DNA from 2 places in the Streptomyces sp. NPDC089424 genome. Region 1 is predicted to be linked to the other one. Evidence: riboswitches for the same ligand, from Rfam matches in the RefSeq annotation. Region 1 holds a riboswitch; the other holds the start of a gene.

Evidence for each region. Region 1 has a riboswitch for glycine ahead of gcvT (glycine cleavage system aminomethyltransferase GcvT). Riboswitches for the same ligand answer to the same signal wherever they lie in the genome.
Region 2: it holds a riboswitch for glycine, as region 1 does, so the genes downstream of both, gcvP (aminomethyl-transferring glycine dehydrogenase) here and gcvT (glycine cleavage system aminomethyltransferase GcvT) in region 1, are expected to answer to the same signal.

Annotation. Positions count from the first base shown of each region.
Region 1 is NZ_JBIVHU010000003.1:579,942-591,604, forward strand. Features, by position in the region: gene glyA (serine hydroxymethyltransferase) at 1-1,166, opposite strand, end outside; gene gcvH (glycine cleavage system protein GcvH) at 1,181-1,558, opposite strand; gene gcvT (glycine cleavage system aminomethyltransferase GcvT) at 1,666-2,784, opposite strand; glycine riboswitch at 2,935-3,034, opposite strand; gene ACIP2X_RS17610 (AAA family ATPase) at 3,256-3,924, shown strand; gene ACIP2X_RS17615 (enhanced serine sensitivity protein SseB) at 3,997-4,779, shown strand; gene ACIP2X_RS17620 (enhanced serine sensitivity protein SseB C-terminal domain-containing protein) at 4,867-5,661, shown strand; gene ACIP2X_RS17625 (ABC transporter permease) at 5,953-6,951, shown strand; gene ACIP2X_RS17630 (ABC transporter substrate-binding protein) at 7,013-8,767, shown strand; gene ACIP2X_RS17635 (ABC transporter permease) at 8,851-9,858, shown strand; gene ACIP2X_RS17640 (ABC transporter ATP-binding protein) at 9,855-10,949, shown strand; gene ACIP2X_RS17645 (dipeptide ABC transporter ATP-binding protein) at 10,976-11,663, shown strand, end outside.
Region 2 is NZ_JBIVHU010000002.1:1,633,419-1,645,081, reverse strand. Features, by position in the region: gene ACIP2X_RS14955 (MerR family transcriptional regulator) at 215-898, shown strand; gene ACIP2X_RS14950 (DNA polymerase IV) at 963-2,312, shown strand; gene ACIP2X_RS14945 (PRC-barrel domain-containing protein) at 2,323-2,694, opposite strand; glycine riboswitch at 2,809-2,907, shown strand; gene gcvP (aminomethyl-transferring glycine dehydrogenase) at 3,082-5,967, shown strand; gene ACIP2X_RS14935 (molybdopterin-binding protein) at 6,039-6,434, opposite strand; gene ACIP2X_RS14930 (amino acid transporter) at 6,520-8,475, opposite strand; gene kdpB (potassium-transporting ATPase subunit KdpB) at 8,722-10,863, opposite strand; gene ACIP2X_RS14920 (ATP-binding protein) at 11,655-11,663, shown strand, end outside.

The DNA.
Region 1 (11,663 bases):
GCGATCACGTCCGCGACCTCGGTGAAGTCCTCGGTCGTGAAGCCGCGCGTGGCCAGCGCGGGCGTGCCGATACGCAGCCCGGACGTCACCATCGGCGGGCGCGGGTCGTTCGGGACGGCGTTGCGGTTGACCGTGATGCCGACCTCGTGGAGCCGGTCCTCGGCCTGCTGGCCGTCCAGCTCGGAGTCACGCAGGTCGACCAGGACCAGGTGGACGTCCGTGCCGCCGGACAGCACGTCCACGCCGACCGCCTTGGCGTCGTCCCGCACGAGCCGCTCGGCGAGGATGCGCGCGCCCTCCAGGGTACGCCGCTGGCGCTCCTTGAAGTCCTCGGAGGCGGCGACCTTGAAGGCGACCGCCTTCGCGGCGATCACATGCTCCAGCGGGCCACCCTGCTGACCGGGGAAGACCGCGGAGTTGATCTTCTTGGCCAGTTCGGCGGTGGAGAGGATCACACCGCCGCGCGGGCCGCCCAGCGTCTTGTGGGTGGTGGTGGTCACGACATGGGCGTGCGGCACCGGGTTGGGGTGCAGTCCGGCGGCGACGAGGCCGGCGAAGTGGGCCATGTCGACCATGAGGTACGCGCCGACCTCGTCGGCGATCCGGCGGAACGCGGCGAAGTCGAGCTGGCGGGGGTACGCCGACCAGCCGGCCACGATCAGCTTCGGCTGCTTCTCCTTGGCGAGGCGCTCGACCTCGTCCATGTCGACCAGGCCGTCCTCGCCGACGTGGTAGGCGACCACGTCGTAGAGCTTGCCGGAGAAGTTGATCTTCATGCCGTGGGTCAGGTGCCCGCCGTGCGCGAGGTTCAGACCCATGATCGTGTCGCCGGGCTTGAGCAGCGCGAACATCGCGGCCGCGTTGGCCTGCGCGCCCGAGTGGGGCTGCACGTTGGCGTGCTCGGCGCCGTAGAGCTCCTTGACGCGGTCGATCGCGATCTGCTCGATCACGTCGACGTGCTCGCAGCCGCCGTAGTAGCGCCGGCCGGGGTAGCCCTCGGCGTACTTGTTGGTCAGGACCGAGCCCTGGGCCTCCATGACCGCGACCGGGGCGAAGTTCTCCGAGGCGATCATTTCGAGGGTGGACTGCTGGCGGTGCAGCTCGGCGTCGACGGCGGCGGCGACGGCCGGGTCGTACTCGTGCAGGGGGGTGTTCAGGACGGACATGTCGCTACGACTCCTCAGCCGGCGGTGTGGGCGGCGTACTCGTCGGCGGAGAACAGGTCGGCGGGCTCCTCCGCGATCCGCACCTTGAACAGCCAGCCGCCCTCGAAGGGCGCGGAGTTCACGAGCGACGGGTCGTTCACGACGTCCTCGTTGACCTCGGTGATCTCACCGCTCACCGGGGAGTACAGGTCGCTGACCGACTTGGTCGACTCCAGCTCGCCGCAGGTCTCGCCCGCGGTCACCTGGGAGCCCACCTCGGGGAGCTGGGCGTAGACGACGTCACCGAGCGCGTTCGCCGCGAACTCGGTGATGCCGACCGTCGAGACGCCGTCCTCGGCGACCGACAGCCACTCGTGCTCCTTGCTGTAGCGCAGCTGCTGGGGGTTGCTCATGGCCTGGATTCTCCTGTACGCGGGGAGGTGCTGTGGAAAGGGGGCTGATGGCACTGCGGGTGAGCAGGCAGAAAGGTGCGCCGGTCAGGTGGACCCGGTTCCAGTGTCTACTTCTGGCGCTTGTAGAAGGGCAGAGCCACGACCTCGTACGGCTCGTGGGTGCCCCGGATGTCCACGCCGACTCCCGGCGTGCCGGCGGCCGCGTGGGCGGCGTCGACGTAGGCCATCGCGATCGGCTTGCCGAGCGTGGGGGAGGGGGCGCCGGAGGTGACCTCGCCGATCACCTCGCCGCCGGCGACGACCGCGTATCCGGCGCGCGGCACCCGGCGGCCCTCGGCGATCAGGCCGACGAGGACGCGCGGCGGAGCGGCCTCGGCGCGGGCGGCGGCCTCGGTGAGCGCCTCGCGGCCGACGAAGTCGCCCTCCTTCTCGAACTTCACCACCCGGCCGAGCCCGGCGTCGAAGGGGGTCAGCGAGGTGGACAGCTCGTTCCCGTAGAGCGGCATGCCCGCCTCCAGGCGCAGCGTGTCCCGGCAGGACAGGCCGCACGGGATCAGACCGACGCCTGCGCCCGCCTCCGTCAGCGCCTCCCACAGGGCGACGGCGTGCTCCGGCTTCACGAACAGCTCGAAGCCGTCCTCGCCGGTGTACCCGGTGCGCGCGATCAGCGCCGGGACGCCCGCGACGGTGCCGGGCAGCCCGGCGTAGTACTTCAGGCCGTCGAGGTCTGCGTCGGTCAGCTGCCGCAGGATGCCGGGGGACTCGGGGCCCTGGACGGCGAGCAGGGCGTAGGCGTCGCGGTCGTCGCGGACGGTGGCGTCGAAGCCCTCCGCGCGCGCGGTGAGGGCGTCCAGCACGATCTGCGCGTTGCTCGCGTTGGCCACGACCATGTACTCGGTCTCGGCGAGCCGGTAGACGATCAGGTCGTCCAGGATGCCGCCGTCGGCCTGGCAGATCATGGTGTAGCGGGCGCGGCCGACGCCGACGGAGGCGATGTTGCCGACGAGCGCGTGGTTCAGCAGCTGGGCCGCCTGCGGGCCGCCGACCGTGATCTCGCCCATGTGCGAGAGGTCGAAGAGCCCGGCCCTCGTGCGCACCGCGAGGTGCTCGTCGCGCTCGGAGCCGTAGCGCAGGGGCATGTCCCAGCCGGCGAAGTCGGTCATGGTCGCGCCCAGCGAGCGATGCACGGCATCGAGCGCGGTACGACGGAGTGCGGTACTGCTCATCGGTCGGTCTCCCAAGGCATGACGGCGAGGTCGTTCCTCCCCATCTGTCATCGGAACCTGAGAGGTTCGCCATGACCGCCCGGGAAGGGGGAACCATGGCTTGCACCTTGGGTGGAGCCACTGAGGCAGCGGCCCGCTTTTCAGATGTGCCTCGCCCGCGCGGTAACGGGGCCTGAGAGATTCAAGGGAGGGACTTGCTCCTTCGGCGTCCCAGTCACAGCGTGCCTGGGAACTCTCCCGCGCGGATTCAAGCGGCCGGTATGCAGTTGGCGGCCACATCATTGCACGCATCGCCCGCGCGCGGCAGGGGGACCTTTCAGAGGGGGCACACAGTGTCCGTGACCGGGCACAGCGTGTTGTAGCAGGCTTGTAGCCGGAAGCGGACGGAAACGCGAGGCGCCCCGCATTACCTTCTCTTTACACTCGACGGGGACGGTAACTCGTGAACCGCCCCAGGGGAGGACGATCACGGTGAACAGGACCACGGCCTACGCGACCACCGCGGGCCTCGCTCTGCCCAAGCAGTCGGCGGCCTCGGCCCGGGAGGCGTGCGGCCCGCTGCCCTTCCCCGTGGTCCGCGACCTGCGCGACCGGGCGGGCCGCAGCCCGCACGCCCTGCTGTTCGGCCCCCGCGACCTCGTGGTGATCACCGGCCTGCCCGGCAGCGGCAAGTCCACCCTCATGCGGCGCGCGGTCCGTGCCCGGCGCATCGACTCCCAGGACACCCGCGACCGCTGGGACGCCCGGACGCCGCACTGGCTGCCCTACGCGGTCTACCGCCCCCTCGTCCGGTTCGCCCACTACGCCGGGCTGCGCCGCGCCCTGCGCACCGGCGAGGGCGTCGTCGTCCACGACTGCGGCACGCAGGCCTGGGTGCGCGCCTGGCTGGCCCGCGAGGCCCGGCGCCGGGGCGGCACCCTGCATGTGCTGCTGCTCGACGTCAGCGCCGAACAGGCCCTGGCCGGCCAGCGCGAGCGCGGCCGCGGAGTCTCGCGGTACGCGTTCCTGCGGCACCGCCGCGCGGCCGCCCGCCTGCTGCACCGCTCCGAGCGCGGGGTCCTGCCCCGCGGCTGCGGCGCCGCGATCCTCCTCGACCGCGCGGCGGCGGACACCCTGCGCAGAATCGGCTTCACGGGCTGACACCACGGGCGGCGGGGCGGGCGGGTTAGCCTTTTCAGCCGGTAGCACTGGTACGGAGCAGGCGGTAGGCAGATGGACTTCCCGGGGGACTTTCCGGCGCAGACGCAGCACCCGCATCCGCACGGCGGATGGCCCGGCAACGAGCTCGAGGAGGTGCTCTCCGCGTCACTCGGCGTGCCCTCCGCCGGTGGCCGCATCGTCGAGGTGCTCGCCCGCAGCTTCGTCTGGGTGCCGCTGCCGAACGGCGGCGGTCCGGGCAGCGGCTCCCTCGACCTGCCGGGCATGGAGATCGACGGCCAGGCCTACGTCCCGGTCTTCAGCTCCGAGGAACAGTTCCGCCAGGTCGTCGGCGCCCACATGTCCTTCACCGTCGCCCCCGCCGTCGAGTTCGCCCGCGGTCTGCCCCCGCAGGCGGGCATCGTGGTCAACCCCGGCGGCGTGGTCGGCCTCCCGCTGCCGCCCGCGGCGGTCGCCGAACTCGGGCGCGCCGGCCGCACCCCCCTGGACGGTCTCGCGAGCGGCGGCCGGGTCCGCCTCTTCGAGCCGGACTGGCAGGACGACCCGGTCGACTTCCTGACCGCGGCGTCCGAGGAGTTCGAGGCCGTCGGCGTGATCACCACGGGCCGCCGCTGTCTTGCGGCGATCGAGACGGGGGAACCGGTGATGTTCGTGGGCGTCGAACTCTCCCGGTGGGAGGGGGACCTGCGCGCCGCCCCGCTGGACGCCCTCGGCCGTGCCCTCGGCCGGGTCCCGGTCCGGTGGCCGGTCAACCTGGTGCTGATGGACGTCGCCCAGGACCCGGTGGTCTCGTGGCTGCGGGAGAAGGTGCGGCCGTTCTACCGACGAGCCCTGTAAGACGTCCCGGAGGGGCAGCCGGCCAGGAGCGCGGGCGGGCTTAAGCTAGGGCGCACACGAGGGCGTTGCACGAAGGGGCGGTAACAAGTGAGCGCGAGCGGCACCGCCGCGGCCGGCCAGGTCGAGCACATGCTGCGCCAGGTGACGCCGGGGCGCTACGACGCCTACGAGGCGCTCCTGCGCGCCCTCGCGACCTCCGGCTCCGGCCAGATCTGGATGCTGCTGTGGCACGGCCAGGCCGGCAGCCCCGACGCCCAGTACGGAAACATGGAGGTCGGCGGCCAGAGCTACGCCCCCTGCGTCACCTCCGCACAGGAGCTCTCGGCGAGCGGCTGGAACCGCTCGTACGAGGTGATCGACGGCCTGGACGTGGCCCGCACCCTCTTCCCGGACCACTACGGACTCTGGCTGAACCCGCACGCCCCGGGCGGCGGCCTCGGCATTCCCTGGCTGGACCTGCGCCGGATCGCCGCCGGCCTCGAACGCCAGCCCGCAGGCCCTCTGCGTCTGTCCGAACCCGGCGTCCAGACTCCGCAGTTCTACGCCCTGCTGTCGCAGAACGCCCACCGCACCCCGGCGGTCCGCTCCCTGCGCCGCGCCTGGGTCCAGCCCGCGCTCGGGGCGCCGTACCTCGCGATCGGTCTCGATGTGTACGACACCTCGCCGCCCGCCGTGGACTCGGTACGCGCGATGATGCAGCAGTCCATCGGCGCCGTTCCGGACGGCCTGCCGGTGTCGACGGTCGCGATGTCCGACGACTTCGACCCGGTGGCGATGTGGATGCGCGCCAACGCCCGGCCGTTCTACGACCGTGAGGCCCACGTCGCCCCCGCCCAGGCCCCGTCCGCCGGCTACGGCTATCCCGGTCCGCGGACCGTCTGAGAATCCGACCTTTTCCGGTCATCGGCACACACGGATTCCGGTCATCAACCCTCCGTGTTCGCAGGCCGATTCGCGATGTTCGGATAACGGAATGTGAAGGCCGGTATCACGGTTGCGCATACTTTCTCCGTCAGCTCTGGCGAGTGATCGTGAAGACGTTGAAGACTCCGCTGTCATACAGCACGCGTGCATGCCCACCATCTGGGAACGCCGCGTAGCCGAGAGCGACCCAGGCCGTGAACAACGGCAAGTGAAAGCCGGGTGACCACCGGCGAGAAGGGCATGGCACTTGTGACGGCACCGATCGAGACCACCGGATCGCAGGCCGAGGCCCAGCCGGAGGCTGTGCTGCAGGGTATCGACGCCAAACGGATCGAGGGCCGCTCTCTCGGACAGATCGCCTGGTCCCGCTTCAAGCGCGACAAGGTGGCGGTCGCGGGTGGCATCGTTGTCGTACTGCTCATCCTCGTCGCCGCCCTCTCCCGCCCCCTCCAGTCGCTGCTGGGGCTCGACCCCAACGCCTTCAACCAGGATCTGATCGACCCCAACACCACCCTCCCCAAGGGCTCCTTCGGTGGCATGAGCTGGGACCACCCGCTCGGCGTGGAGCCGAAGTTCGGGCGCGACATCCTCGCCCGCATCCTGGAGGGCTCCTGGGTCTCCCTGGTCGTCGCGTTCGGCGCGACGCTGCTGTCCGTGGCCATCGGCACCGTCATGGGCCTGGTCGCCGGCTACTACGGCGGCCGCGTGGACTCGGTCGTCAGCCGGCTGATGGACACGTTCCTCGCCTTCCCGCTGCTGCTCTTCGCAATCGCCATCTCGGCGACGCTTCAGGGCGGCGCGTTCGGCCTGGAGGGCCTGCCCCTGCACATCCTTGTGCTGATCTTTGTCATCGGTTTCTTCAACTGGCCGTACATGGGCCGTATCGTCCGAGGTCAGGCGCTTGCGCTGCGCGAGCGTGAGTTCGTCGACGCCTCCAGGGGACTGGGCGCCTCCGGGCCGTACATCCTCTTCAAGGAACTGCTGCCGAACCTCGTCGCGCCGATCATCGTCTACTCGACGCTGCTCATCCCGACCAACATCCTCTTCGAGGCGTCGCTCAGCTTCCTGGGCGTCGGCATCCAGCCGCCGCAGGCCTCCTGGGGCGGCATGCTCAACCAGGCCGTCGACTTCTTCGAGGTCGATCCGCAGTACATGATCGTCCCCGGCCTCGCGATCTTCATCACCGTTCTGGCCTTCAACCTCCTCGGTGACGGCCTCCGGGACGCGCTCGACCCCCGCAGCCGCTGACGTCTGCGATCGCTGTCGCGTCCAGCTCAAGTGTCCAACTACGAAGGGGAATACGACCATCATGCGAAGGTCAGCAATGGCCGTGGTCGCGGCCGTCAGCAGTGCCGGGTTGCTCCTGGCCGGCTGCAGCAAGGCCGAAGACAACGGTAACGACGGCGGGAAGTCCGCCGGGGCCAACGCCGCCACCAAGGAGGTCGTGAACGCCTCTACGGAGAAGGGCGGCACGGTCACCTACGCGATGTCCGACGTGCCGGACTCGTTCGACCCCGGCAACACGTACTACGCGTACATGTACAACTTCAGCCGTCTCTACGCGCGTCCTCTGCTGACCTTCAAGCCGGCCCCCGGCGAGAAGGGCAACGAGATCGTGCCCGACCTGGCCGAGTCCAAGGGCCAGTCCTCGGACGGCGGCAAGACCTGGACGTACAAGATCCGCCAGGGCGTGAAGTTCGAGGACGGCACCGAGGTCACCTCGGCCGACGTCAAGTACGCGGTGGAGCGCTCCAACTTCGCCCGTGACGTGCTCTCCCTGGGCCCGAACTACTTCGCCCAGTTCCTGGACGGCGCCGACAAGTACAAGGGCCCGTACAAGGACAAGAGCACGAAGGGCATCTCGTCCATCGAGACGCCGGACAAGTACACGGTCACCTTCAAGCTCAGCCAGCCGTTCGCCGACTTCGACTACCTGGTCACCGCGCCGCAGACCGCGCCGGTGCCGCGGGCGAAGGACACCGGCGTCGACTACACCAAGAAGATCGTCTCCTCCGGCTCCTACAAGTTCGAGAGCTACCAGGAGGGCAAGTCGGTCACCCTGGTGCGCAACCCCGAGTGGGACGCGAAGACCGACCCGCTGCGCAAGCAGTACCCGGACAAGATCGTGGTCAACCTGAAGGTCAACCAGGCCACGATCGACAAGGACCTGATGGCCGGCACCACGACCGTCGACCTCGCGGGCCGTGGCGTGGACACGCAGACCCAGGCCCAGCTGCTCAACAGCGAGGACCAGAAGGCCAACACGGACAACACCTACGGTGGCCGGCTGGTCTACGCGGCGATCAACACCAAGGTCAAGCCGTTCGACAACGTCGAGTGCCGCAAGGCCGTGCAGTACGCCATCGACAAGGTGGCCGTGCAGACCGCGCAGGGTGGCCCGGTCCGTGGTGACGTCGCCACCACGGTGCTGCCGCCGGACGTCATCGGCTACCAGAAGTTCGACGCCTACCCCACCAGCGGGAACAAGGGCGACGCGGCCAAGGCCAAGGAGCACCTGACGGCCTGCAAGCAGCCGAACGGCTTCAAGACCTACATCTCCGCGCGCAGCGACCGCCAGCAGGAGGTCGACGCGGCCACGGCGATCATCGACTCGCTGAAGAAGGTCGGCATCACCGCCGAGATGAAGCAGTACCCGTCCGGTAAGTACTTCACCGACTACGCGGGTGTGCCCGGCTTCACCGAGAAGCAGGGCATCGGCATCATCATGATGCAGTGGGGCGCCGACTGGCCGACCGGCTACGGCTTCCTGAACCAGATCCTGAACGGCAAGGCGATCAGCCAGTCCGGCAACACCAACCTCTCGCAGTTCGACAACGCGGAGGTCAACAAGCTGCTGGACGAGGCCATCCAGAACCAGGACGAGTCCGCGCGCAACACCGCCTACGCCGAGGTCGACAAGAAGACCATGGACGAGGCCGTCATCGTGCCGCTGACCTACTTCAAGGTCCTGCTCTACCGGTCGCCCAACGCCACCAACGTGGCCTCCTCGGCTGCCTGGAGCGGTCAGTACGACGCGCTCAACCTCGGTACGACCAAGAAGTAGCGGCAAAGCAGCAGCCCCGGAAGGCAGGTGAAGGCATTGGTGCCCGCGGGCCACGCGGCCCGCGGGCACCAGCGCCGATCCCCGTGATCTCGTACTTCATCCGCAGGACCCTTGCGGCAGTGATCCTGCTGCTGGTGGTCACCGCGGTCACCTTCGGCATCTTCTTCCTGTTGCCGAGAATGGCCGGACAGACGCCCGATCAGCTGGCCGCGCAGTACATCGGTAAGAACCCTTCGCCGGAGACCATCGCGGCGGTCAAGGCGAACCTCGGGCTGGACAAGCCGGTCTACGAGCAGTACTGGGACTTCATCAAGGGGCTCGTCTCCGGGGCCACGTACAACCTCGGCCCGACCACGGCCACGTGCGAGGTGCCCTGCTTCGGCTACTCCTTCAAGAACCACACCGAGGTCTGGCCGCAGCTGGTCGACCGGCTCCCGGTCACCATCTCGCTCGCCTCGGGCGCCGCGGTGCTGTGGCTGCTGTCCGGTGTCGCCACCGGTGTGATCTCCGCGCTCAAGCCGGGCTCGTTCTTCGACCGCACCGCCATGGGCGTCGCGCTCGCCGGCGTCTCGCTGCCGATGTTCTTCACCGGCCAGCTGGCGCTGCTCGTCTTCAGCTACCAGCTCGACATCTTCGGGCGGACCTATGTGCCACTGACGGAGAATCCGTCCCAGTGGGCCAACACCCTGTTCCTGCCATGGTGTTCGCTTGCGCTGCTCTACTCCGCCATCTATGCCCGGCTCACCCGCTCCGGCATGCTCGAAACCATGAGCGAGGACTTCATCCGCACCGCCCGGGCCAAGGGCCTCAGGGAGCGGAAGGTCGTCCTCAAGCACGGTCTGCGGGCGGCCCTGACGCCGATCGTCACCGTGTTCGGCATGGACATCGGCCTGCTGCTGGGTGGTGCCGTGATCACCGAGTCGGTGTTCTCGCTGCCGGGCATCGGGCAGTACGCCGTCCAGGCGATCACCGACAACGACCTGCCGCCGATCCTGGGCGTCACCCTGCTGGCCGCCTTCTTCGTCGTGCTCTGCAACCTGGTGGTGGACGTCCTGTACGCCACCGTCGACCCGCGGGTGAGGCTCTCGTGACCGACCTGACCAAGACAGGGGCCGCCGTCGGCGAGCCCGTCCGTAGCGCCGAGGCCTCCCGGGCCTTCCTGGAGGTGCGCGACCTCAAGGTGCACTTCCCGACCGACGACGGTCTGGTCAAGTCCGTCGACGGGCTCTCCTTCCAGCTGGAGAAGGGCCGCACGCTCGGCATCGTGGGCGAGTCGGGCTCCGGCAAGTCCGTGACCTCGCTGGCCATCATGGGCCTGCACCGCCTCGGCAGCCGCGGCAAGAACGTCCAGATGTCCGGTGAGATCTGGCTGGACGGCCAGGAGCTCGTCTCGGCGAGCCCCGACGAGGTGCGCCGCCTGCGCGGCCGGCAGATGGCGATGATCTTCCAGGACCCGCTGTCCGCGATGCACCCGTACTACACGGTCGGCAGCCAGATCGTGGAGGCGTACCGCGTCCACCACGACGTCGACAAGAAGACCGCCCGCAGGCGGGCCGTCGAACTGCTCGACCGCGTCGGCATCCCGGAGCCCGGCAAGCGGGTGGACTCCTACCCGCACGAGTTCTCCGGCGGTATGCGCCAGCGCGCGATGATCGCGATGGCGCTGGTCAACAACCCCGAACTGCTCATCGCGGACGAGCCGACCACCGCGCTCGACGTGACCGTGCAGGCGCAGATCCTCGACCTCATCCGGGATCTGCAGAAGGAGTTCGGCTCCGCGGTCGTCATCATCACGCACGACCTCGGCGTGGTCGCCGAGATCGCCGACGACATCCTCGTGATGTACGGCGGTCGCTGTGTGGAGCGCGGCCCGGTCGACAAGATCTTCTACGAGCCGCAGCACCCCTACACCTGGGGCCTGCTCGGCTCGATGCCGCGCATCGACCGTGCGCAGACCGACCGGCTCATCCCGGTCAAGGGACAGCCGCCCAGCCTCATCAACGTCCCGTCCGGCTGCGCCTTCAACCCGCGCTGCCCCTACGCGGACGTCCCCAAGGGCGGCATCACCCGCACCGAGCGGCCCGATCTGCGGGAGGTCGACGCCCGGCACTTCACCGCGTGCCACCTGTCGCAGGAGGACCGTACGCGGATCTGGACCGAAGAGATTGCGCCGAAGCTGTGAGCGAGACCGAAACCCGGACAGGGACGATGGCCGAGACCACCGACGTCGAGAAACCGCTTCTCAAGGTCGAGGGCCTGGTCAAGCACTTCCCGATCAAGAAGGGCCTGCTCCAGCGGCAGGCCGGCGCGGTCAAGGCCGTCGACGGCATCGACTTCGAGGTACGCCGCGGTGAGACCCTCGGTGTCGTCGGCGAGTCCGGCTGCGGCAAGTCGACCATGGGCCGGCTGATCACCCGGCTGCTGGAGCCGTCCGGCGGCAAGGTCGAGTTCGACGGCACGGACATCACGCACCTGAGCACGGGCGGCATGCGGCCGTTCCGCCGCGACGTGCAGATGATCTTCCAGGACCCGTACGGCTCGCTGAACCCCCGGCACACCATCGGCACCATCATCTCGGCGCCGTTCCGGCTGCAGGGCGTGGAGCCCGAGGGCGGGGTGAAGAAGGAGGTCCAGCGGCTGATGGGGCTGGTGGGCCTGAGCCCCGAGCACTACAACCGCTACCCGCACGAGTTCTCCGGCGGTCAGCGCCAGCGCATCGGCATCGCCCGCGCGCTCGCCCTGAACCCCAAGCTGGTCGTGGCCGACGAGCCGGTCTCCGCCCTGGACGTCTCCATCCAGGCGCAGGTGGTGAACCTCCTGGACGATCTCCAGGAGGAGCTGGGCCTGACGTACGTGATCATCGCGCACGACCTGTCCGTCGTCCGGCACGTCTCGG
Region 2 (11,663 bases), on a different contig from region 1:
GCCCGGAACGCGCCCCGGGGCCCGGCACGTGCCAGTGGCGAGTGAGAGCGTCATGCGGATCCCCGCCACGGCATTCGGCTAGCCTTTCCCCGCGATGGGGTGTGGGAAACCACTCTTAGGGTGATTATCACCCGGCGTGCCGAGTGTGGCGATCGTTGACGCACCCTTGGTGACTGCCTACCGTCGAGAAGGCAGGTCAAGGACGGAGGTCGGCGTGAGAAGCAGCGGCGACGGTACGGCTGGGGGTGCCCCCGGACGCGGTTTCGGGGAGAGCGGTCCGTACCCTCCCCCGAGCTCTCGGCTTCGCCCGAGTGGGGGGTACCCTCCGCACGGCAGGGCGAGTGATCACGCTCCGCAGCGACCTATGGCCGTTCCCGGCGGCGGAGGGGCGGCGCCCATGGCGTCCGAGGAGATCGGCTATCGCGGTCCGACGGCCTGTGCGGCCGCCGGCATCACGTATCGCCAGTTGGACTACTGGGCCCGTACGGGGCTGGTCGAGCCGAGCGTCCGGCCGGCCCACGGGTCCGGTACGCAGCGTCTGTACAGCTTTCGCGACGTCGTCGTCCTGAAGATCGTCAAGCGGTTCCTCGACACCGGGGTGTCGCTGCAGAACATCCGCACCACCGTTCAGCACCTGCGCGAGCGCGGCTTCCGGGATCTTGAGCGGATGACGCTGATGAGCGACGGCGCCACGGTCTACGAGTGCACCTCGCCCGACGAGGTCCACGCGCTGCTCCAGGGCGGCCAGGGGGTCTTCGGCATCGCCGTCGGTGTGGTCTGGCGGGACGTGGAGGGCGCCCTGTCGCAGCTGCACGGAGAGCGCATCGACACCGGTGAGACGCTCGTCGGGCACAACCCGGCGGACGAGCTCGCGCGCCGGCGCAACCGGGCCGTCTGAGGCGCCCCGGATCCGGCTCGTGGCCGCGGCGGCGTTGTCAGTGGCGTGAGGCAGCATCGGACATGTGAGAACCGCGCCCACGATCCTGCATCTCGACATGGATGCCTTCTTCGCCTCGGTGGAGCAGGCGTCCAAGCCGAGCCTGCGCGGGAAGGCCGTGATCGTGGGTGGGCTCGGGCCGCGCGGGGTGGTGGCGACCTGCTCGTACGAGGCCCGGGTGTTCGGGGTGCATTCGGCGATGCCCATGGGGCAGGCGCGCCGGCTCGCGCCGAACGCCGCCTATCTGGTGCCCCGCTTCGGGTTGTACCGGACGATCAGCGAGCAGGTGATGGGCCTGCTGCGGGCGCTGTCGCCGCTGGTGGAGCCGCTCAGCCTGGACGAGGCGTTCGTCGATCTGGAGGCCGGTGGGGCGGCGTGGGACCGGGAGTCGGCGCGGCTGGCCGGCGTGCGGCTGCGGGCCGACATACGGGCCGTCACCGGCCTCACCGGGTCCGTCGGGCTCGCCGCCTCCAAGATGCTCGCGAAGATCGCCTCCGAGGAGGCCAAGCCGGACGGTCTGGTGCTGATCGAGCCGGGCACGGAGCGGGAGCTGCTGGAGCCGATGCCGGTGCGGACGCTGCCAGGCGTCGGGCCCGCGACCGGCGACCATCTGCGCCGGGCCGGGATCACCACCGTCGGTGAGATCGCCGAGGCGGGCGAGGACGAGCTCGTACGGCTGCTGGGCAAGGCGCACGGGCACGCGCTGTACGCCATGGCGCTGGCCCGTGACGACCGGCCGGTGGTCGCCGAGCGGGAGGCGAAGTCCGTGTCGGTCGAGGACACCTACGACGTGGACATCCACGACCGGGTCCGGGTCGGGCTGGAGGTGCAGCGGCTCGCGGACCGGTGTGTGCGGCGGCTGCGCGGGGCCGGGCTCTCGGGGCGGACGATCGTCCTGAAGGTGCGGCGGTACGACTTCTCGACGCTGACCCGGTCGGAGACGCTGCGGGGGCCCACGGACGACCCGGCGGTGGTGCGGGAGGCGGCGGCCCGGCTGCTGGACTCCGTGGACACGACCGGGGGTGTGCGGCTGCTGGGGGTCGGGGTCAGCGGGCTGGCCGACTACACCCAGGAGGACCTGTTCGCGCAGGCGGCGGGGGAGCGGGACGAGGGGGCGGCGGAGGACGTCGCGGAGGAGCCCGCACGGCCGGAGGCCGGGCCCGTCGAGCGCCGCTGGGCGGCCGGGCTCGACGTCCTGCACGCCGAGCACGGCCACGGATGGGTGCAGGGCAGCGGGCTGGGGAGAGTGACCGTGCGGTTCGAGACACCCGAGTCGGAGCCCGGGCGGGTGCGGACCTTCCGGGTCGACGATCCCGCGCTGGAGCCGGCGGACCCGCTGCCGCTGGTGGCGCGAAGACCCGAGCTCCAGGGCTGAGCCCCGCAGGTCATGTCTCGTCCGAGCCCGCCAGCTTGCCGAAGTCGCGGTCCGGAAGCGCCGGGGGAGCGGCCACGTCGAGTCCGTAGTGGTGGTAGAGCTGGAGTTCCTGCTCAGGGGAGAGGTGGCGGCCGACGCCGAAGTCGGGGGCGTCCTTGATCAGGGCGCGCTCGAAGGGGACGTGCAGCGTGCCGTCGATCAGCTCGCTCGGCTCCAGCGGGACGAAGGCGTCCCTGCTGAACAGGCCGGTCCGTATGGCCGCCCACTCCGGTACGCCGGTCGCGTCGTCGAGGTACACCTCGTCGATGGTGCCGATCTTGCTGCCGTGTCGGTCGAATGCCTTGCGTCCGATCAGGTTGCGCGGATCGATGTCGGTCTGCACGGGCCCTCCACTCGCTCGCACCTCATCCGTAAGCACTACGAAAGAGCACATTGCGGAACGCGGCCACTCGAACGCCCGGGCGTTGACCTCGCTGGTACGCTGGCAAGCGGCTGCTGACCCCGTGCGGGAGAGTCCTCCGGAGATCACCACCGGGGGCGCCGAAGGAGCAAATCCTCCCCGGAATCTCTCAGGCCCACGTACCGCACGGACGAGGTCACTCTGGAAAGCAGAGCGGGTGTCACGGCTCCCGCTCTCACCGACGGTGCAAGCCGGACGTCCTGTGGCGGCCGGTGAAGCTCTCAGGTTGAGATGACAGAGGGGGAGGCCGTCGGGGCACCCGTGCCGGGGTGTCCCTCGAAGGTCGTGTCAGACCAGGAGGCCTCCGCAATGACCGCCCAGCGCATTCCGCTCTCCGAGCTCGAACAGGGCATCCCCTTCGAGCAGCGCCACATCGGGCCCGACCAGGAGGCGCGGGCCAAGATGCTCGCGCAGGTCGGCTACGGCTCGCTCGACGAGCTCACCGCCGCCGCGGTACCGGATGTGATCAAGAACGCCGACTCCCTGGACCTGCCGGGCGCGCGGACCGAGGCCGAGGTGCTGCGGGAGCTGCGCTCCCTGGCCGACCGCAACCAGGTGCTGGGTTCCATGATCGGGCTCGGCTACTACGGGACCTTCACCCCGCCGGTCGTGATGCGCAACGTCATGGAGAACCCGGCCTGGTACACCGCGTACACGCCGTACCAGCCGGAGATCTCGCAGGGCCGGCTGGAGGCGCTGCTGAACTTCCAGACCGTGGTCGCCGACCTCGCCGGGCTGCCGACCTCCGGCGCCTCGCTGCTCGACGAGGGCACGGCCGCGGCCGAGGCCATGGCGCTCTCCCGGCGTATGGGCAAGAACAAGAAGGGCCTCTTCCTGGTCGACGCGGACGCGCTGCCGCAGACCGTCGCCGTGATCCAGGGACGCGCCGAGCCGACCGGGGTCGAGGTGGTCGTCGCCGACCTCGCCGACGGCATTCCGGCCGAGGTCGCCGAGCGTGAGATCAACGGCGTGCTGATCCAGTACCCGGGTGCCTCCGGCGCCGTGCGCGACATCAAGGCGGTCGTCGACCAGGCGCACGAGCTGGGCGCGCTCGTCACCGTCGCCGCGGACCTGCTGGCGCTGACGCTGCTGAAGTCGCCGGGCGAGCTGGGGGCCGACATCGCGGTCGGCACGACCCAGCGGTTCGGTGTGCCGATGGGCTTCGGCGGGCCGCACGCGGGCTACATGGCGGTGCAGGAGAAGTTCGCGCGCAGCCTGCCCGGGCGGCTCGTGGGCGTCTCCGTCGACGCCGACGGCAACAAGGCCTACCGGCTGGCGCTCCAGACGCGTGAGCAGCACATCCGGCGCGAGAAGGCGACCAGCAACATCTGCACCGCGCAGGTGCTGCTGGCCGTGATGGCCGGGATGTACGCCGTCTACCACGGGCCCGAGGGCCTGCGGAGCATCGCGCAGCGCACCCACCGCTACGCCGCGATCCTCGCCGAGGGCCTTCGCGACGGCGGCGTCGAGATCGTGCACGGCGCCTACTTCGACACCGTCACCGCGCGGGTGCCGGGCCGGGCGGCCGAGGTCGTCGCCGCCGCGCGCGACAACGGCGTCAACCTGTGGCGCGTCGACGCCGACCAGGTCTCCATGGCCTGCGACGAGACCACCACGCGGGACCAGCTGACCGCCGTATGGTCCGCGTTCGGCGTAGAGGGCGACATCGAGGCGCTGGACGGCGGTACGCAGGACGCGCTGCCCGACGGGCTGCTGCGCACCGACGCGTACCTGACGCACCCGGTCTTCCAGCAGCACCGCTCCGAGACCGCGATGCTGCGCTACCTGCGCCGGCTCGCCGACCGCGACTACGCGCTCGACCGCGGCATGATCCCGCTGGGCTCCTGCACGATGAAGCTCAACGCGACCACGGAGATGGAGCCGGTCACCTGGCCGGAGTTCGGTCAGCTGCACCCGTTCGCGCCGGCCGAGCAGGCGGCGGGATACCTGACGCTCATCCATGAGCTGGAGGACCGCCTCGCCGAGGTCACCGGCTACGACAACGTGTCGTTGCAGCCCAACGCCGGGTCGCAGGGCGAACTGGCCGGCCTGCTCGCCGTGCGCGGCTACCACCGTGCCAACGGCGACGAGCAGCGGACCGTGTGCCTGATCCCGTCCTCCGCGCACGGCACGAACGCCGCGAGCGCCGTCATGGCCGGCATGAAGGTCGTCGTCGTGAAGACCGCCGGGGACGGCGAGATCGACGTCGAGGACCTGCGGGCGAAGATCGAGCAGTACCGCGACGAACTGTCCGTGCTCATGATCACGTACCCGTCCACGCACGGTGTGTTCGAGGAGCACGTCGCCGACATCTGCGCCCAGGTGCACGACGCGGGTGGTCAGGTCTACGTCGACGGGGCCAACCTCAACGCCCTCGTCGGGCTCGCGAAGCCGGGGCACTTCGGCGGCGACGTGTCCCACCTCAACCTGCACAAGACCTTCTGCATCCCGCACGGCGGCGGCGGTCCCGGCGTCGGCCCCGTGGCCGTGCGCTCGCACCTCGCGCCGTACCTGCCCAACCACCCCCTGCAGCCCGAGGCCGGGCCGGAGACCGGGGTCGGGCCGATCTCGGCCGCGCCGTGGGGCTCGGCGGGCATCCTGCCGATCTCGTGGGCCTATGTGCGCCTCATGGGCGGGGAGGGCCTGAAGCGGGCCACGCAGGTGGCCGTGCTGAGCGCCAACTACATCGCCAAGCGCCTGGAGCCGCACTACCCGGTGCTCTACACCGGTCCGGGCGGGCTGGTCGCGCACGAGTGCATCATCGATCTGCGGCCCCTGACCAAGGCCACCGGCGTCAGCGTCGACGACGTGGCCAAGCGGCTGATCGACTACGGCTTCCACGCGCCGACGATGTCGTTCCCGGTGGCCGGGACGCTGATGATCGAACCGACCGAGTCCGAGGACCTCACCGAGATCGACCGGTTCTGCGAGGCGATGATCGCCATTCGCGCCGAGATCGAGAAGGTCGGCGCGGGCGAGTGGCCGGCCGACGACAACCCGCTGCGCAACGCTCCGCACACCGCCGGCCTGCTGGGCGGCGAGTGGAGCCACGCGTACACGCGCGAGGATGCCGTCTTCCCGGCCGGGGTGTCGGTCGCCGACAAGTACTGGCCGCCGGTGCGCCGCATCGACCAGGCCTTCGGTGACCGGAACCTGGTGTGCTCCTGCCCGCCGCTGGACGCGTACGAGGACTGAGGTCCGTGGCGGCGAGGGCTCCTTCGTGGGGCCCTCGCCGTGCGTTCGCGGACTTCCGGTCGCCGGCCGGGTCAGGTGCGGTCGATGTGTACGTTTGTCGACTTCACGCGGGCCGTGGCCTCCATGCCGACCTCAAGACCCAGCTCCTCGACCGCCTCACGGGTCAGCAGGGAGACCAGGCGGTGCGGGCCCGCCTGGATCTCGACCTGGGCGGCGACGTCGCCCAGCTTGATGGCGGTCACGATGCCGGGGAAGGCGTTGCGGGCCGAGGTGTAGGGCGCCTCCTCCTCGCCGCTTCCTGACCTTGCCAGCTCGACCGAGAAGGCGGCGAGGTCCCTGCCGTCGATGAGGCGTCGGCCGCTGTCGTCGCGGAGGGTGGCCACGCGGCCGGCGTCCGCCCAGCGGCGCGCGGTGTCGGGGCTCACGCCGAGGAGCCGGGCGGCCTGGCCGATCGTGTAGGAGTGCATGCCCGTCACGATAGGACGGGGGATCGCCGGGGGTGGGTGCGGGCCCGCCGCAGGTGCGGTGCGGGGACCTCCGGCGGTGCGGACCTCAGCCGGTGTGCACGCGGGGGCGTCGGGTCACGTCCGGCTCGGCGACGCGCAGCACCTCCCGGGTGACCGGTGCGACCTCGCCCTGGCCGAAGAGGAAGAAGCGCAGGAAGTTGGCGAAGGGATTGCCCTCGGTCCACTCGAAGTAGATGTGCGGGGTGCAGCCCGTGGTGTCGCGGACGTGCAGGAGCAGGGCGGCCAGGGCGTTGGGGATGGAGGAGGACTCCAGGGTCAGGACGCGGTAGCGGTTGTGCAGGACCTCGCCGTGGACCGCCACGCCGGCCTCGAACTCGGACGGGTCGGTCACCGTCACCTCGACGAACACGAAGTCCTCGGGGCCGGCGACGTCGTTGTCCTGGCGGATCTGCTCGATCTTGTCGCGGTACTCGGCGACGTCCCGGCTGTCGGGCTCGTTCGCGATGAACCGGATCTTGCGGCTGGCGATGTCCCGCACGAACCGCTCCGCCATGGGGTCCAGGGTCACGCTGGTCACCCGGAGCTCGAAGGCGCGGGCCAGCCGGGAGACCAGGGAGAGGATCATGATGCCCGCGATGAAGCAGGCGCCGATCTTCACACCGTCGGGGCGCTCGACCACGTTCACCACCGTGGTGTACAGGAACACCACCGAGATCACGCCGAAGCCCACGGTCCATCGGCGCTGGCCGGCCTTGCGGGCGGCGATGGTCACCGCGATCGCCGCCGAGCTGATCAGCACCAGCACTCCGGTGGCGTAGGCGCCGCCCTGCGCGTCCACGTCGGCGTCGAAGAGCCAGGTCACCAGGAAGGCGACCAGGATGAAGACGATGACCATCGGGCGTACCGCTCGCGCCCAGTGCGGGGCCATGCCGTAGCGGGGCAGGTAGCGCGGCATCAGGTTGAGCAGGCCCGCCATGGCCGAGGCGCCGGCGAACCACAGGATGGCGATGGTCGAGACGTCGTACACCGTGCCGAAGGCGCTTCCCAGGTACTCGTGCGCGAGATAGGCCAGCGCGCGGCCGTTGGCCTGTCCGCCCTCCTCGAACTCGGCCGCCGGGATGAGCAGCGTGGTGATGAAGCTGGTGGCGATCAGGAAGCCGCTCATGATCAGGGCGGCGGTGGTGAGCAGCTTCTTGGTGCCGCGGACCCGGCCCTCGGGACGCTCCTCGGTGTCGCGCGCGTCGCCCTTGACGTGCGGCATCACGGCGACGCCGGTCTCGAAGCCGGAGAGGCCGAGGGCCAACTTGGGGAAGACGATCAGGGCCAAGCCGATCATCACGAAGACGTTGCCGTGCTCGGCGGTCAGGGCGCTGGTCCAGTCGGTGACGACATGGCCCTCGGCGGCGACATGCCAGAGGCCGGCCGCGACCACCACGGCGTTGAGCGCCAGGTAGGTGGCCACCAGGGCGACCGCGACGCCGATGGCCTCCAGGAAGCCCTTGAGGAACACCGCGCCGAGCAGGGCGATGAGCACCATGGTGATCAGCAGCTGCCGGTCGTGCAGGGCGTCGTTGAGGTGGGGGTTCTCGATCAGGTGGGTGGAGGCGTCGGCGGCCGAGAGCGTGATGGTGATCAGGAAGTCGGTGGCGGCGAAGCCGAGCAGTGTGAGGACGAACAGCTTGCCCTTCCAGAAGGTGAGCAGGCGTTCCAGCATCGCGATGGAGCCCTGGCCGTGCGGGCTCTCCTCGGCCACTCTCCGGTAGACCGGCAGGGCGCCCGCCAGGGTGACGATCACCAGCACGACGGTCGCGACGGGCGAGAGCAGACCTGCCGCGAGGGCGGCGATGCCGGGCTGGTAGCCGAGGGTGGAGAAGTAGTCGACGCCGGTCAGGCACATCACGCGGTACCAGGGGCGGCCCTCGGCCGGGGGAGCGGGAGCGGCGTGCGGGCCCTGGTGGCCGCCCGGCCTGCCCATGTCGGACAGCCCTTCCAGCATCCAGGCGCGCAGGCGGCCGGGTGCGGTGTGCGGGGTCGGGGCCATCGACGTGCTCCAGTTGGTGCGGCTCGGCATGCGGTGCGGCCATCACGCGGACGGCGCGCTCAGCGTATGCGGAGAGTGACGCCTGGGCCTGCGCTTGGCGGGGCTCGCGGCGTCAAGCTTGCGTTAAGACTGGGCGGTGGGGCGGGGCGGCGCATCAAGGCCGTGGCAATCGTGTGGACTTCGGCCCTGTTGAGCCGTATGGGGGTGGGCGTCCCGGACCCCGGGGATGGACACCGAGTGTCACAGTCAGCCGAGGCCGGGTATGCCGGAGATCAGCAGGTCGATCACCTTGATGCCCACGAACGGCAGCACGAGACCGCCGAGCCCGTACAGGAGCAGGTTGCGGCGCAGGAGATCGTGTGCGGAGGCGGGCTTGTAGCGCACTCCACGCAGGGCCAGGGGGATCAACGCCACGATGATCAGCGCGTTGAAGATGATCGCAGCGGTGATGGCGGACGTCGGGCTGTGCAGGCCCATCACGTTCAAGGCCTCAAGGCCCGGGTAGGCCCCCGCGAACATGGCGGGGATGATCGCGAAGTACTTGGCCACGTCGTTGGTGATGGAGAACGTCGTCAGCGCGCCTCGGGTGATGAGGAGTTGCTTGCCGATCTCGACGATGTCGATGAGCTTCGTCGGGTTGGAGTCGAGGTCGACCATGTTGCCGGCCTCCTTGGCGGCCGACGTACCGGTGTTCATCGCCACGCCGACATCGGCCTGCGCGAGCGCCGGGGCGTCGTTGGTGCCGTCACCGGTCATCGCGACCAGCTTCCCGCCCGCCTGCTCCCGCCTGATCAGCGCTAGTTTGTCCTCGGGAGTGGCCTCGGCGAGGAAGTCGTCGACGCCCGCCTCCCGGGCGATCGCCTTGGCGGTCACCGGGTTGTCGCCGGTGACCATCACCGTGCGGATACCCATCCGGCGCAACTGCGCGAAGCGTTCGTGGATGCCTTCCTTCACCACGTCCTTGAGGTGCACGAGTCCCAGCACGCGCGGGCCGTCCCAGTCGTGCACGGCCACGAGCAGCGGCGTGCCCCCGGCCGCAGCCACCGAGTCGGCGAAGTGCCGTGCCTCGGACGGGATCTGACCGCCGTACATCTGCACCCACTCGATCACCTGCTGGGCGGCGCCCTTGCGGATCGCGCACACGGCGCCGTTGTCCCAGCGCAGGTCGACGCCGCTCATCCGGGTACGGGCGCTGAAGGGCACCCATCGCGCATGCGTCAGCTCTTCCGCCGAGGGCGCACGCAGCCCGAACCGCACCTTCGCCAGCACGACGACGGACCGGCCCTCGGGCGTCTCGTCGGCCAGCGACGACAGCTGGGCGGCCTCGGCGAGCCGCCCCTCCTCGATGCCCGGCATGGGCACGAAGGCGGCGGCCTCACGGTTGCCCAGGGTGATGGTGCCGGTCTTGTCCAGCAGCAGCGTGGTGACGTCGCCCGCCGCCTCGACAGCGCGCCCGGACATGGCGAGCACGTTGCGCTGCACCAGCCGGTCCATGCCGGCGATGCCGATCGCGGACAGCAGGGCACCGATGGTCGTCGGTATGAGCGTGACCAGCAGGGCGACGAGCACGGTCGTCGACTGGGCGGCGTCCGCGTAGGCGGCCATGGGTTGCAGGGTGACCACGACCAGGAGGAACACGATGGTCAGCGCCGCCAGCAGGATGTTCAGCGCGATCTCGTTCGGCGTCTTCTGCCGGGAGGCGCCCTCGACCAGGGCGATCATCCTGTCCAGGAAGCTGTGCCCGGGGCGGGCGCTGATCCGCACGACGACACGGTCGGACAGGACGGTGGTACCGCCCGTCACTCCGCTGCGGTCGCCGCCGGCCTCACGGACGACGGGGGCGGACTCACCGGTCACGGCGGACTCGTCGACCGCCGCCACACCGTCGACCACGTCGCCGTCGGCCGGGATCGTCCGGCCCGCCTCGACCAGGACCACGTCCAGCGGCTTGAGGGCGGCGGGCGTGACGGCCTCCGTGCGTGCGATGCGCAGGTCGCTGCCGTAACGCCAGTCGAGGATCCGCAGCGCCACGGTCTCCGTGCGCGCGCGGCGCAGCGACTCCGCCTGGGCCTTGCCCCTGCCCTCCGCCACGGCCTCGGCGAGGTTGGCGAAGACGACCGTCAGCCACAGCCAGACGCTGATCGTCCACGTGAAGACGGCCGGGTTGAGCACGGCCGACAGGGTGGTCACGACCGCTCCGACGGAGACCACGCACAGCACCGGGTTCCTCACCAGGTCCCGCGGGTGGAGTTTGCGCAGGGCATCGGGGAAGGACCGGACGAGCTGGGCCGGATCGAACAGGCCGCCCTGCGCGCGCCGCCGCGGGACGGTCGGCGCGGTGGGCTGTGGAGGGGACGCCGGGGCCTGCTCGGGAGCTGCGGGAAACATGGACACCTTCGTGTCTCGTGACCGGCCCCGTGCGTGCCGGGGCACGCCGGCGGGCCGGCAGGTCGGACAGTGCGTCGGACGCCGGAGCCGTGCGGTGCCGGGGCCCCGGCACCGCACGGGGTACTGACCACCGGCGGCGGGATGACGACCGGGGCGCATCGGGCGCCGTCGGCGGGAGGCCCCTGGCGCCCGCGGCCTCCGCGGCGGTCAGAGGAGAATGGAACCACCGCCGGTGATCCGGACGGCGCGAATCCTCGCCGAATTTGCGGCTCTCATACGGCTGCACCGCGGGCCCCGTCAGCATCTCGTCAAGCGCGCCTGAGGAGTGGGAGGAGGGGCGACCGTCCGTCGCGTGGGGGCCGTGCCTGGCATGGCGCGGGACCGCGGAGTGCGGCCGCCGCGGTCAGGAGGGGGCGTGGCCGGACCGGTGGAGTGCCTCCGGCAGCGGACCGTGGCCGCGCGGGCCGCTCCGCGCCGCCGCCGACGGGGTTCCGTTCCCGCGCGGCTGTGCCTTCCGTGCGCGGCCACGGTTCTGCTTCTCACCTTGCCGGGCGCGTGATCGAGGACACGGTCGTCGTACGACGTGGTCCTGTGCCGTCGTCCTGTGCCGTGGTGGTGCCGTGGTGGTGTCGTGGTGGTCGAATCCGTCGTGGTTCGACTCGGCGGTCCGGCAGGACCGTCCGGCCCCGCGCCCGTGTGTCGTCAAGGCGGTGTCAACGTCCTTGTGAGTTGCGCCAGGGACGCGTCAAAAGGACTGACCCCGGGTGCCGCCGGGCGCTTCCCTGAGGGGGATGAACGAA